One region of the Neomoorella humiferrea genome, then DNA from elsewhere that is predicted to be linked to it. Evidence: riboswitches for the same ligand, from Rfam matches in the RefSeq annotation. Region 1 holds a riboswitch; the other holds the start of a gene.

What was found. A riboswitch is a leader RNA that binds a small molecule or an ion and turns the genes downstream of it on or off. The one in region 1 is predicted to bind cyclic di-GMP.
Region 2: another riboswitch for cyclic di-GMP. It lies ahead of MHFGQ_RS08205 (type II secretion system F family protein); the one in region 1 lies ahead of MHFGQ_RS00350 (HD domain-containing phosphohydrolase).

Annotation. Positions count from the first base shown of each region.
Region 1 is NZ_CP136419.1:56,567-63,980, forward strand. Features, by position in the region: gene MHFGQ_RS00335 (FAD-dependent oxidoreductase) at 1-1,181, shown strand, start outside; gene MHFGQ_RS00340 (4Fe-4S dicluster domain-containing protein) at 1,181-1,459, shown strand; gene MHFGQ_RS00345 (ferritin-like domain-containing protein) at 1,504-1,692, shown strand; cyclic di-GMP riboswitch class I at 2,358-2,445, shown strand; gene MHFGQ_RS00350 (HD domain-containing phosphohydrolase) at 2,561-3,340, shown strand; gene MHFGQ_RS00355 (ATP-binding protein) at 3,361-4,626, shown strand; gene MHFGQ_RS00360 (STAS domain-containing protein) at 4,652-4,981, shown strand; gene MHFGQ_RS00365 (PP2C family protein-serine/threonine phosphatase) at 4,982-5,719, shown strand; gene MHFGQ_RS00370 (STAS domain-containing protein) at 5,697-6,020, shown strand; gene MHFGQ_RS00375 (DUF342 domain-containing protein) at 6,027-7,414, shown strand, end outside.
Region 2 is NZ_CP136419.1:1,574,844-1,582,257, reverse strand. Features, by position in the region: gene MHFGQ_RS08225 (shikimate kinase) at 1-242, shown strand, start outside; gene aroB (3-dehydroquinate synthase) at 221-1,294, shown strand; gene MHFGQ_RS08215 (GspE/PulE family protein) at 1,358-3,010, shown strand; gene MHFGQ_RS08210 (type IV pilus twitching motility protein PilT) at 3,178-4,197, shown strand; cyclic di-GMP riboswitch class I at 4,253-4,336, shown strand; gene MHFGQ_RS08205 (type II secretion system F family protein) at 4,392-5,600, shown strand; gene MHFGQ_RS08200 (prepilin-type N-terminal cleavage/methylation domain-containing protein) at 5,845-6,402, shown strand; gene MHFGQ_RS08195 (type II secretion system protein) at 6,707-7,285, shown strand.

The DNA of each region.
Region 1 (7,414 bases):
GAAGCAAGAACGTTATGGGCGGGGTCCTTTACCGCCACCCCACCGAAGCGGTGGTTCCCGGGTTTTACCGTGAGGCGCCCCTAGAGCGGCCGGTGGTTGAACAGCGCTTGTGGTTGCTGACTGATGACGCGGCCCTGACCCTGGGGTATAAAAATACTGTCTTTGGCGCCGAGCCGTACAACGCCTTTACCGTTTTAAGGGCCCGCTTCGACCGCTGGCTGGCGGCACAGGCTGTGGCGGCCGGGGCCCTCTTGATCAATGAAACCGTTGTCGAGGACCTCCTCTGGGAGAAGGACCGCGTCGTAGGGGTGAAGACGGGACGGGCCGAAGGTGACGTCCGTGCCGATGTGGTAATAATCGCCGAAGGCGCCAACTCCCTTTTAACCCAAAAAGCAGGCCTGAAAAAAGACGGCACCAATACCAACCAGCTGGCTGTAGCCGTGAAAGAAATCATTGCTCTGCCCCGGGAAAAGATTGAAGACCGCTTTAACCTGGAAGAAGGCCAGGGTTGTACCATCGAACTTTTGGGAGACGCCACCAAGGGCATGATGGGCACGGCCTTTATCTATACCAACAAAGACTCCCTATCCGTAGGGGTGGGTGTTCTCCTTTCGAGCCTCATCCGGCGGCGTTTAAACCCCAACGATCTCCTGGAGCACTTAAAAAGTCATCCCATGATCCGGCGGTTGTTGAGCGGCGGCGAGATTAGGGAATACCAGGCCCACCTGATTCCTGAAGGCGGCTACCGGGCCATTCCCAGGCTCTATGGTAACGGCGTTCTGGTGGTCGGCGACGCCGCCATGCTGGTCAACGGCATCCACCGCGAGGGGTCGAATCTTGCCATGACTTCCGGATTGCTGGCGGCGCAGGCCGTCCTGGCCGCCCGGGAAAAGGGCGACTACAGCGCGGCCACCCTAGCGCGCTACCGAGATATGCTGGAGGAGAGCTTTGTCTTGCAAGATCTAAAAAAGTATCAAGATGCTCCCTTTTTCTTTGACCAAAATCCCCACTTTTTCATCCTTTACCCCCAACTCCTTTCCCGGGCGGCCAGGGAGTTCTTGACCGTCGACAATGTACCCAAGCGGGAAAAGCAGAAGCGCATTTGGAGGGAAATTACGGCCGAACGCAGCCGTATACAACTGGCCGGGGACCTTTACCGCCTCTGGAAGGTGATGGGATGATGCGCCTGGAAGATAAACTTTTCCTCAACCGCTACCAGACGGATAAACACCCTCACTTAAGGATCAAAGACCGGGAAGTTTGCCGTCACTGTGAAGGCAAGCCATGCACCTTTATTTGTCCGGCCCGGGTATATGTTTGGAATGACAGGGAGGAGAGGATCGAAACGGCCTACGAGGGTTGTGTGGAATGCGGCACCTGCCGCTATGGCTGTGCCCATGATAACATCGACTGGCGTTATCCCCGCGGCGGCTTCGGCATCCTTTATAAATATGGATAAACTTTCATGGGCAGCTTTGCTAGGAAAACTATAGAAGTGTTCCCGTGACCATCGAGCAGATCATCAAGCTCCTCAACCTGGACCTGTCCTGGGAATATGCAGCCATGATCCAGTATATCCAGCACGCCAGCATGCTTACCGCTCCCCAGTATGTGGCCATTATTGATGAAGGGCTTCAGCATGCCCGGGATGAACACGAACATGCCGTAAAGCTGAGTGACAAAATCCAGTAACTTGGCGGCATCCCGACGGTCCAGGTGCAGGAAATCAAAATCTCCCTCAATGACGTCGAAATGTTGCGCCAGGACTGGGGGTCGAGTATGACGCCCCGAACCGTTAACTGCAGCGTATTGAACAACTGGAAGCCTTAAAATTGTACGACGTCGCCCAGGTCATCAGGAAAATTGCCGTAGTGGAGCAGGAACATATTCTTGACCTGGAGAAGGCCCTGGGCACTCAGAAGGTAAGATAACTAGCAATTTGCGGCAGGGGTAAATTGACATTACTTTTTCCTAAGAGAAGGAATTTGTTGAGCGAGGTCGAATAAAAAATATTATAGCAACTGATTGGAGGATAATTTCTGTGCTGGCAAAGTGTATAACAGAAATTAACATAAAAAACAAAAATAGCCAATGGGGGGGGGGGGGGGGGGATTATATGCCTTGATTGTAAATATTTGGAAAAAGATCTCCCCTCTATTAGCCCCCTTAAAATTATTGCCAATAACATTCCTTCCAACCTCTCCACTGTTACCTTCCATAACACCTCCAGGAACGAAAATTTCCATGTAATTTTTTGGGAGAAATATCCGGGGGTGATTGGACTACCGTCACCGTTCCTTCTCCCTCGCTCCCAGGGTTCCCTAAGAGATATCTATCTCTTAAAGCAAATAAATTAAAGTGTTTAAGGGCAAACCACTCGAAAGGGTGGGACGCAAAGCCATGGGTCTGTAGCCACTATGTTGGTATGACTGCCAGGCTGCCACTTTAAAGTCGGTTTTTAATTTTTCCTTAACTTTTAAAGGGTTTAAAGGGCAGCCAGGCAAATTGCTCGTGGCTGCCTTTGCTATTTCTAGATGGAAGGAAGGCGGGGGGCGGGTTTATGCAAAGGGATATGGTTACCAAAATTTTACTAGAGATTCGCCGGTACTGGCCGGCCCTGTACTTACACTCAGCTGCGGTGGCCAACTTTGCCTTAAGGATAGCCATGGAGCTGGGAATAGAAGCCCGTCATTGCCAGGACGTGTTAACGGGTGCCCTCTTGCATGATGCCGGCAAAATGCATGTAAGTTTGGAGATATTGACGAAACCGGGGCCACTGACAGAGGCAGAATGGGGGCAGATGAAAAAGCATACCGACTATGGGGCCGACTGGGTGGAACAAAGAGGGGGCAACGATGAGGTGGTAGCAGTTATTCGCTACCATCATGAATGGTGGAATGGAAACGGTTATGCCGGCCTTAAATATGAACAGATCCCCCTGCTGGCCAGGATAGTAACCATCGCCGACGCTTTGGATGCCATGACGGCGTCGCGCCCATATCGTAAGGCGATTGCAATTAGTGAAGCCCTGATGGAAATACATAGCGGGAAAGGATTGCAATTTGACCCGGACATATTAACCGTCTTAAGGCAAAAGGCCACCTACGAACCGGCAACCTACCAGGAACCCCGCACCCTTGCCAGGCAAATCGAAGTAGAAAAAGAATGGCTCGCGAGGTTAATTAAGATTTACGGCGATCTTACCCATCCTTTAATAATTGCCCAAAGTCACTGGTTGGACAAGTTGGTGTTAAGCATTTATAAGTTACAAGAAGGGAAAAGAAAGGAAAAACCTCTCTTTATGGGAGAAAGAGAATTTTTAAACCTGACTAAAAACTAGAGCAGTGGAGGGGGGCAGGTGTGCAGGAGTGTAGCCAGTGTACCCGCAAGACCCCAAATCGTTCTTGCGTCGATTGCGATTATTTCATGAGTCCCGGCCCTTTACGCCGGAAGCCACCGGTGCCCATAGGCATTAGCCTGGTTGCCGCCGATGGTAAACGTTATGCTGGCCGTATCCTCGTATTGAATACCATGGAACTGGGCCTGGAAACCCAAGCTCCCGTTCCCGGTCAATATCGAATTTATTTACAGCAGCATCTCAGCCTGGATGTTGCAGGGGTACCCACCAGGGGCAAGGGCAACATCCACCTTTTTGACATTTTAGCTGTTTACCGGGGTGAGGAAACAGCCAGCCGCCTGGGTAATGAAGAATACCGTTTGCTGACGGATAGCACCGGGGACTTCATTGAGCAAGTATCCCAATTAGTTCCCGCCCATTTACAGGAGCTGGTTAAAGAACGACTGCGTGCCGAGTTAGAAAGCTCGGAGATTTTTAACGCCATGCGGTTGGGCAAGGTGATGCGTTACGAAAAGGGGCGGTTTCGCCATCTGACAGGACAGGCTGACCTGGAACTGCCCCTGCCGGCAATAGAAAATTTAATGCGCCAGGCAATAGACCGGGGAACCCATTGCCGGGAAGTAATAGTAAGTGAAGACGGTAAAAGGATTTATGACCTGCACGGGATACCCCTTGACTCCCGGGCAGGGGGCCTGGTGGCCTTTGATCTTACCGAAATTATTGAAAAGGAAAGGCAGATGCGCCGCCAGGAGATGGTGGCCTACCGGGAAGCCGTGGCTGCCGTCACCAATGGGCGCCTGCAGCTTTTGACTTCAGAAGAAATGGTAGCTGTATTATCCCAGGGGAAGGAACTGGCAAGGGGAGTAGTTAACAAGGCTGCTGACATAGCTTTGGCTCGCAACAAGTTATGCAGTCTGTTACCCGCGGCTTTTAGCGCCCGTGCGCACGGCATGGCTTTATCTTTAACGGAGGCTTTGACCAATACCTTAAAACATGCTACGGGTGGTGAATGGGTGGTCCGGCAGACGGATGCGACCATCCGGATAATTATTCAAGACCAGGGCCAGGGAATTAAGATAAAAGATTTACCCAAAGCGGCTTTAATGCGACATTACTCCACCCAAAATTCTCTTGGTTGCGGGTTTACTTTAATGCTTTATTATGCTGATAAAGTTTATCTAACTACCGGTTCCAGGGGAACCACCCTGGTTCTGGATTTCCATCAATCAGCAGGTGAAGATAAAGAAATCTGTTCTCCAGCTTCTTAAGTAAAGAAAGAGAAGGAGCGATATTATGCTGGCAATCACTGTGACCAAGGGCGATAATGGGCGCTGTTTAAACCTTAAAGGGGAGTTAGACATGGAAACACTGGCCAAGCTGGAGCAAGCAGCAGAAGTGCAGGAAGGAGAGCGGCAATTGGAAATAAACCTGGCAGGGGTATCCTTTATAGATTCTACAGGTCTCAGGGGTTTATTAGAAATACAGCGCCGGTGGTCAATGAAGGGGGGTGAGGTACGGGTTATTAACCCCTGTCCGGAGATTGCCGAAGTTTTCCGGCTCGTAGGTATGGAAGAACTTTTAGATTGTAGCGATCAGAGCAAGGTAACCGGGGGTGAATATTAAATGTCCCTGGATACCGGTGGCAAGGGGAAACAAATAATACATGCCGGTATACAGGGTGCCGGGTGTAGTATTCCAGCAGACCTGGAAGGCGGCGACTTTTTTGATTTTATTCCCCTGGGTGAAGACCAACTTATTGTTGCTATCGGAGATGTAATGGGCAAAGGTATGCGTGCCGCCGGGCAGATGAAGGAGCTTTGTACAATCTTACATGCCTGTACCAGGAAAGATCTGTCCCTATTGGAAATCATAAATCAGCTGGCTGCAATCGGAGGAAAGCGGCTGCATCGCGCCGGTTCCTTTGCCACCCTGTGCCTTATTTCTTATGAACGGCAGCATAATTGTTTAACCTGCCTCAGCGCCGGACACCCGTCTCCGGTAATATTTTCAGGCCGTAATATCCACGTACCCCGGGTAAGGGGGGTGGCCCTGGGTTTCCTGGAAGAATACCAGGGTACTCGACCGGAACAAGTTGTCCTGTCTTGCGGCGATGTAGTTATCTTGTATACCGATGGCCTGGTAGAAGCCCGCGATGCCAATGGTCAAAATTATGGTTTAAATCGCCTTGAAGAGATAGTTGCCGCCAATACTTGCCTGGATGCAGTTGAACTCCGGGAGGTTATCTTAAATGACTTGTTTACCTTTACCGGCTGCAGGCAGCAAAGGGATGATGTAACCCTGGTAATACTTAAGAAAGACCTGGAAAGGGGGGGTGAGTGTGTTGGAGATCAAGGTAAATAAAGAAAAGGAAAAGGCCACCCTGCTGGTAGCGGGAGAATTGGACTACAGCAATGTTGCCCAGCTGCAGCAAGAGATTGCAAGGCAGGAGGCTCCCGTGGTGGAGGTAGTTCTTAAGGACCTGCAGTTTATGGATTCCTCTGGTGCCGGGATGCTTCTCAACCAGGCCAGGTTGTTGAGCCGGCAGAACCGCGTTTTAAAAATTACCCATATCCCCGCAAATATTCGCCATGACCTGGAAATAATTGGCTTTTTTCGCGTCTTAGAAACCCTTAAAGGCACCCCTCAAAGTGGAGGGGAGTGATTGCATGTGGAATCTTTAAAGACTGGAGCCCTTGAACAACCCGGGGAAAATGGCGTGGCACCCAGGGCGGCCGTAATAAACGGACAGCTGGTAATAAAACACCCGCCCGGAGGCCCTTATCCGGTGATCGTGCCCTGCCCGGGGTTGCGCCTAGTAGTAAACGGGGAAGAACGAAGCGAACCGACGCCTGTAAATGAGAAGGATAGGGTGGAAATAATCGTTCTGGATGAAAGGAGGGAAGGATACTGGCAGATAAAGGTTAGTGCGGATAAACAGGAGGCACTTTTACAGGTAAAACCCTGGGTGTTAGTCCGGCGGCAAGTGCGGGACCTGCTACCGGCGCGGGTTTTATACCTGGAGGTCCTGGAGCAGGAGGAGTTCTATAAACCTTTTACTCTGGAAGATTTAACCAGAGAGATGGGGCGTCAGGGTATCAAATATGGTATCGATTGGCAGGCCTGTGCCCGGGGACTTGAAGCCTCAACCGAGGGTACCTTAATTATTGCCCGGGGGCAACCCCCCGTACCAGGTAAAGACGCCACGGTAGAATTATTTTTTACTACCCAGCAAAAGGTTCCAGTAGCAGTCGGAGAAGAAGAGACGGTGAACTTCCGGGAAAGATTTCGTTTCACCGCGGTTGAGGCCGGAATGGTCCTGGCCAGGAAACATCCGGCTGAAGTTGGGCGGCCGGGGAAGGCGGTAACGGGGGAAATAATCGTGCCCCCCGAGCCCAGGGATATTCAAATGACAGCCGGTTCCGGCGCTGTTTTAAGCAAAGATGGTTTGGAGGTCATTGCTACCATAGCCGGCCGCCCCGTGGCAAGGGGGGTTAAAGGGCGGGTTGTTATCAGTGTGCTCCCTGCCCTCATGCACCCTGGTAATGTTGATATTACCTCGGGAAACATTTCTTTCACCGGTGATGTAATGATTGCCGGCCAGGTTGAAGAAGGAATGAGTGTTGAGGCTGGCGGTAATATTTATATAGAGGGCGCTGTATCCAGGGCCATGGTCCGGGCCGGGGGCTTAATTGAGGTAGGCGGCAACGTTTTTTCTTCCCTGCTGGCCGCCGGGAGTACGGGGGCTTTGCAACAGAAATGCGGCGCGATACTTGCCAGGGTTGCTGCCATCCTGGAGCAATTTGTAGCCGCTGCTACCCAGCTTTTCCATCATCCTTCCTTTAAAAAGGATGACCTTAAAGGTGGTATTGGTCCCCTGGTATTATTGCTTTTAGAGAAGAAATTTCGCGAGCTTCCTGCGGCGGTAGAATTACTAAAAAAGGAAGCCTACAGCCTTCCTGCTATATCAATGAATAGTTCGACGGCATTGATAAATGAACTGGAACGTCTGGTAAGGACACCATTGGCCATCAACAGTTTAGAACAACTGGAATCAAT
Region 2 (7,414 bases), 1.2 Mb from region 1:
AAGGCAACAAAGTCGTCTGGCTCCAGGTAGGGCTGGAAACGGCCCTGCAGCGGGCCGGAGTGACCGGGGACCGCCCCCTCCTCCAGGGCCGGCGCCAGGAAGAGGTGGCAGAACTCATCAAGCACCGCGAGCCCTATTATGCCTTTGCCGACGTTTATGTTGAGACAGATGGCAAAAACGCAGCCGCCGTGGCCGGAGAAATAAAGGAGGCTTTAAAATTATGGCTGGCGAACTTAAAGTAGACCTGGGTGAACGTAGTTATAAAATTATATGTGGCTCCGGGCTGTTAAAGCAAACCGGATCCCTGCTTAAAAACCTGGACCTGGCCGCTCCCTGCTTGGTGGTAAGCAATGCCATTGTAGCTGGCCATTACTGGCCCACCCTGGAGCAAAGCCTCAAAGCAGCCGGTTTTCAGCCGCATCTCGCCCTGGTTCCCGACGGGGAGGAGGCCAAAACCCTTAAAGTTGCGGCTGAACTATATGATGCTGCCCTGGCAGCCGGTATCGAGCGCGGGGCAGCCATCATGGCCTTGGGCGGCGGCGTGGTCGGAGATGTAGCGGGGTTTGTCGCCGCCACCTGGCTACGTGGGGTTCCTTTTATCCAGATTCCCACCACTATCCTGGCCCAGGTGGACGCCAGCGTAGGGGGTAAGGTGGCCGTCAACCATCCCCGGGGTAAGAACCTCATCGGCGCCTTTTACCAGCCGGCGGCCGTCATAGCCGACCTGGCAACCCTGGCCACCCTGCCGCCGCGGGAAGTCCGGGCCGGCCTGGCAGAAGTCATTAAGTATGGTGTGATCATGGATGCCGGCTTTTTTGCCTACCTGGAGGATCACCTGGAAGGCGCCCTGAATGGAGAAGAAGGTGTCCTGGAAACCATCGTTTTGCGCTCCTGTGCCCTGAAAGCAGAAATAGTTTCCCGGGATGAGCGGGAAAGTGGGTTGCGGGCTATTTTAAATTTTGGCCACACCATCGGTCATGCCGTAGAAGCCGTAACAGGATTTGCCGCCTACCGTCACGGTGAAGCCGTGGCCATGGGGATGGTAGCTGCCGCCCGCCTGGCCGTCCGGCGGGGAATGTTTTCGGAAGAGGAAACCAACCGCCTGGTGCGGTTGCTGCAGCGGGCGGGCCTGCCGGTTGATTTGCCGGCCGTCGAACCTGCTGCTTTCCAGGCGGCCCTGGGCCATGATAAAAAAGTCCGCCAGGGCCAGCTGCGCATGGTCCTGCCGGAACGGCTGGGCAGGGTGCAGGTTACCCCGGTTAGTTTAGAGGAGATTATGGCGGTTATTTGCTGAGGAATTTCCGGAGGTTAGCCACCCTCGCCTGCTAAAGAATGAATGTTGCGGGAGGGGAGCAAGATGGATACCCGGCGGCGGTTGGGGGATCTTTTAATTGCGGCCGGGATGATCACCCCGGCCCAGCTAGAGGAGGCCTTGCGGGAACAAAAGCGTACCGGCGAACGCCTGGGAAGGGTACTGGTGCGGCTGGGTTTCATCACCGAAGAGAGCATCCTGGAAGTCCTGGAATTTCAGCTGGGCATTCCCAAAGTCGTCTTGGCCGACTACCACCTGGACCCGGAGGTGGTGCGTCTGGTGCCGGAGGGCTTGGCGCGGCGCTACCAGGCCATTCCCATTCGCCTGGACGGTAACCGTCTCCTGGTAGCCATGGCCGACCCCTTGAACCTGCTGGCCCTGGACGACCTGCGCCTGGCTACCGGCAAGGAGATCATGCCGGCTATAGCTGCTGAAAGGGAAATTGAAGAGGCTTTGAGCAGGTTCTGGCAGAAGGAAACTGCTGCCAGCATGAGCGAGGCGGCCGCCGCTGCCCTGGAAGCTCCCGGTGCCGGCGGTACCGAAGGGGCACCGGCTGTACGGCTGGTTAACAGCTTTATCCAGCAGGCAATCCAGATGCGGGCCAGCGATATCCACATCGAACCCCAGGAGGGGGAGGTGCGCGTACGCCTGCGGGTGGATGGCCTGCTGCGGGAGTTAACCCGCCTGCCCCTGGGGGTTCTAAGCAGCCTGATCTCCAGGATCAAGATCATGGCGGGCATGGATATTGCCGAAAAGCGCCTTCCCCAGGACGGTCGATTTCAGTTTACCCTGGGTAAACGCAACGTCGACCTGCGGGTTTCCAGCCTGCCCACAGTTTACGGGGAAAAGATCGTTCTGCGCTTGCTGGACCAGGAGGCCATGCTCCTCTCCCTGGACGACCTGGGATTTTTGCCGGCCATAAAAGAACGCTTTGAGAATCTCATCCACAGTTCCTACGGCATGCTCCTCATTACCGGTCCCACTGGTAGCGGTAAGACGACGACCCTCTATGCCACCCTTAACATTTTAAGCTCGCCGGAAAAAAACATCATTACCATTGAAGACCCGGTAGAATACCTGCTGCCCGGCATCAACCAGGTGCGGGTCAATCCCAAGGCAGGCTTGACCTTTGCCTCCGGGCTGCGGTCTATCCTGCGCCAGGATCCCGATATCATTATGGTAGGAGAAATTCGCGACCGGGAAACGGCAGACATCGCCGTCCGGGCGGCGACCACCGGCCATCTGGTGTTCAGCACCCTTCATACCAATGACGCTGCCGGGGCCGTCACCCGCCTCTTAGATATGGGCGTTGAACCTTACCTGGTCAACTCTTCCCTTATCGGCGTAGTGGCCCAGCGGCTGGTACGCCGGCTCTGCCCCCACTGCCGGGAGATTTACCGGCCCGAACCGGGGTCTTTGGAAAAGACCTGGCTGCCAGCAGTAGAAGAACTCTGGCGGGGTCGGGGTTGCCAGCGCTGCAGCTTTACCGGTTATGCCGGCCGGACGGCCATCCAGGAGGTACTGGTGATGAATGAAGAACTCCGCAGCCTGGTGACCGCCAAGGCACCGGCCATGACTCTGAAAGAGGCGGCCGTAGCTGCCGGTATGGTGCCTTTAATCGAGGACGGCTTGGAAAAAGTCCGCCAGGGAATTACCACGGTAAGTGAAGTCCTGCGTGTTTCCCTGGGCGGTTTGTAAAGACCAGACTGTACTGTCCCGGGTGGCATATACTTCCATTGATCTTGAATTCATAGTCCTGCCCTTTGCAGTTAGCCCGGCACCATACGTTGTTTATTAACATTGGTAGCAGTTGGCTATTAAAAATCCTTGCGTTTGTTATCCTGGCTTTATCCGGGAGGATTAAAATGTTCGACATTGAAACCATCCTACGGGCGGCGGCTGCCGCCGGGGCCTCCGATGTCCATCTCTCTGTTGGCCTGCCGCCGGTTTTCCGGGTCCACGGCGAACTCCAGGTTCAGCGCCAGTGGGAGCCCCTTGATGCCGGGATGACGGCCGCCCTGGTACGGCCTATGGTGGGCGAGAGGTGGGAGGTATTGCAAGAGCGGGGAGAAATAGACCTGGCTTACTCCCTGCCCGGCGTAAGCCGTTTCCGGGTCAATGTCTTTCACCAGCGGGGGAGCGTTAGCGCAGCCATCCGCCTTATACCCAGGGAAATACCCAGCCTGGAAACCCTGGGATTACCGCCGGTGGTGGCCGAGCTGGCGGAACGACAGCACGGCCTGGTCCTGGTGACGGGGCCGACGGGTAGCGGCAAGTCCACCACCCTGGCGGCCATGGTGGATAAAATCAACCGGGAACGCAGCTGCCATATTATTACCCTGGAAGACCCCATCGAATACCTGCACCAGCACCGCCGTAGCATCGTCAACCAGCGGGAAGTGGGTTCAGATACCCGTTCCTTTGCCAGTGCCCTGCGGGCCGCCCTGCGTCAGGACCCGGATGTTATCCTGGTCGGCGAGATGCGCGATCTGGAGACCATTGCCACGGCCATCACGGCCGCGGAAACGGGCCACCTGGTCCTGGCGACTTTACATACCAGCAGTGCCATCCAGAGCGTGGACCGGATCATTGACGTTTTCCCGCCCCACCAGCAGGGACAGGTCCGTATCCAGCTGGCTGACACCCTGGAAGGGGTTATCACCCAGCAGCTTTTACCGCGGGCCGATAGGAAGGGTCGGGTCGCCGCCGTGGAAGTGCTGATTGCTACCCCGGCTGTCAAGAATCTGATCCGCGAGGGTAAAACCCACCAGATTGTTTCCAGCATGCAGACGGGAGCCCGCTACGGCATGCAGACCATGGACATGGCTCTGCGGCAGCTGGTCACCAGAGGGGTAATAACGGATAGAGAATTAAACAATGGTTAACGGAGCCAGGATTAGCAGGAACTTGCCTTTTTATGACGAATTAATGTCCATATATCCTCGTTCAAGGCAAACCTGGCGAAAGCCAGGGGCGCAAAGCTACGGGCCTGTAGACGCTGTCCATGGCCGCCGGGCTGCCGGGGAAGAGTTCTATCTTTCCCTGTTGCCGGTGGCTATTTATATTTTGGAGGGAAAGCATGAATTTTGCCTACCGGGGAAGGGATGCCAGGGGGAATGCAGTTAGCGGGACAATTGAAGCGGAAAGCCAGGAACTGGCCATCAGGGAACTGCGCCGGCAAGGGATTTTTATTACTTACTGCCGGCCGGCAGTTGTAACCCCAGCGAGGGACTGGCGGCGCCTTCTCCGGCGTCCGGTATCCCGTCGCGACCTGGCCCTCTTCAGCCGCCAGCTGGCGACCATGCTGGGGGCTGGCCTGCCGATTGTGACGGCCTTGCATATTTTACAGCGACAGGCAGAAAATCCTTCTCTGCGAGAAAGTATCGGTATGCTTCTCCAGGACCTGGAGTCCGGGGAGGCCTTTTATCGGGCCCTGGAACGGCAGCCCCGGGTCTTCCCGCCTATTTTCATTCACACCGTAGAGGCCGGTGAACTGGGTGGGGCCCTGGACGAGACCCTGGAGCGCCTGGCCGGGCACCTGGAACGGGAACATGAGGTAGAGGAAAAGGTCAAGTCAGCCCTGACCTACCCGGCGATAGTCAGCATGGTTGCCCTGCTGGTAGTTATTTTTCTCCTGACTTATGTCCTGCCTTCCTTCCAGGTCATGTTGAACAGCTTGCAGGTGCCCTTGCCCTGGCCGACGCGCCTGGTTATGGGGCTAAGTGAAGGGTTACGGCGCTTGTGGCCTTTTCTGGTCCTTTTCCTGGCCGGCGCCAGTTACGGGTTTTACCGCTGGCAGCAAAGGCCAGCGGGGCGCTACCAGGTCGACCGTTTGTTCCTTCGTTTACCAATTTTCGGTCCCCTGCATCATAAGGCGGTTCTATCTCGTTTCAGCCGTACCCTGGGTACCCTCCTGCACAGCGGTGTACCGGTCCTGCTGGCCCTGGAAATAGTGCGGCGTACGGTGGGCAATGCTGTGGTGGCTGGCGCGGTGGAGCGGGCGGCAGAAAGCGTTCGCGATGGGCAGAGCCTGGCGACTCCACTGGAAGCGAGCGGCGTCTTCCCTCCCATGGTGGTGGAGATGATTACGGTAGGCGAGGAAACTGGGGCCCTGGATGCCATGCTAGAACGAGTGGCGACTCTTTATGAGCAGGAGTTGGAGGCGGTCGTGGCCCGCCTGGCCTCACTCATAGAACCAATCCTGATTGTCGGGCTTGGTGGCATTGTGGGGGTGATCGTAATTTCGGTCTTTCTGCCCTACTTTCAGATGCTGGGCGGCATAAGGTAGAGGCGCGGGGGTATCTTTTTTCTCGTTTTGCCGGTGGCTATCCTAGCAGCCTGCCCTCATGACAATGCCCTGGCCGGCGGTTCAATGTCGAGGAGTGCCAGGATAACTCTGCATCCTGCCGCGTTTGAGATCGGGGATAATAATGCGGGTAAGAGGGGGGTGATTTACTTGTAGGTTTCCCCGGCGGGCTGGCAGCAGGAAAGCAAAAAGCGCAGGCAAAAAAATCAAGGAGGTTGATTTATTTATGTGGCAGAGACTGAAAAAGGCGCGGGACCAGCGGGGTTTCACCCTTGTCGAGCTTCTGGTGGTCATCGCCATCATCGGCATCCTGGCCGCCATCATCGCACCCAACGCCTTCAAGGCCATCGAAAAGGGCAAGGTGGCGGCGGCGGAAGCGGATTATAAGGCGATTAAGGCAGCGGTGCTGAATGCGTATACAGATACCGGGACTTGGCCGCCGTCGTCAACAGATTGGGGTGTAGATCCTGGCCTTGTGGACAAAAATAAGTGGAGTGGGGGTGCCCCGTCTACATGGAACGGCCCCTACCTGGAAAGGTGGAAGGACAAGAACCCTTGGGGCGGAAAATACTATTACGGACAGGGTGCTCCTCCTGACGGCAGCTGGAGTTGGGGAACAACAGCTAGGTGGCTTCAGTTGGAAAATGTGCCAGGTGTTAAAAGTGACGGTACCCTTCAAGATGGCAGCTCTGCAATGATTTTACAACAAGACCTTGGTACAGATGTTGTAAAAGCAAAATCAGGTAGCACTGTCCTTTACATTTTGATTTCGAAAGACGAGTAAGGTTTCTTTAATAAAGAAAACAGACGGGGTTTTTAGCAAGACAGCAGGAGTTCTGGCCTTAACGGCCCAGAAAGAGCGGCAGCCTCGGTGTGATACGGTGCCGGGGCTGCCGCAGCACCCTGTGCAACATTAGTGGCGCGGGTGGTATGACTTAAGAAGGTTGGCGGTAGTAGCCAGCTGGTTACCGTGATGTCGAAGCCGACTCTGGTATACGCGAATGGCGCAAATGATAGGAGCAAGACTTTTGGTTTGCAGTTGCTGCGCTGTCGGCGGTCCGCGTGTTTTGGTGGAGGAAGGTGGGCAAGTGAATGTGGGCTTAACCTGTCTTCGCCGGGACAGCCGCGGCTTCACCCTGGTAGAGCTTCTGGTAGTTATCGCCATCATCGGCATCCTGGCCGCCATCATCGCCCTCAATGCTTTTAGGGCAGTGGAGAAGTCTAAAATTTCCAGAACGATTCGGGATATGACCGCCTTAAAGTCGGCGGTGCTGGCCTTTTATGCCGATGTGGGTTTCTTCCCGGCTGACCCGGAGCCCTGGCACCAAGATCCAGGTCTGGGAGTAAAACCGGACACTGTTACTTATAGGGCTGATACAATCGCGGCTATGGGCTTGACGGAGCAGGAATATCGAGATAGACTTAATTCCCGCTGGCAGGGACCTTATCTAGATTTCTCCCTAACCCAGAAGACCGCCTGGGGAGGCAGGTACGATTATGAGTGCTGGCCCGGACAGGGAATCTTTGTAACTATTCATGAAATCCCCGAGGCCAGCGCCGACAAACTGGCGGAACTGAGTCCCTTTGAAGTTTATTATAAGGGGCAAGATGATGTTAATCCTAGTTTGCACAAAGTTACCTTAAAGATTACCGATTGGATTTACTAAGCGGTGGCACCGCAATGGTAAGGCCAGGACAGCAGCGGGTTGCTTAACAAACTGCCGTCCGTCTTTATTTAGACCTGCCTGAATTATGCTCTTGCTGGCATTTTTTCAGGGGTCCCCCAGCCTAAACGA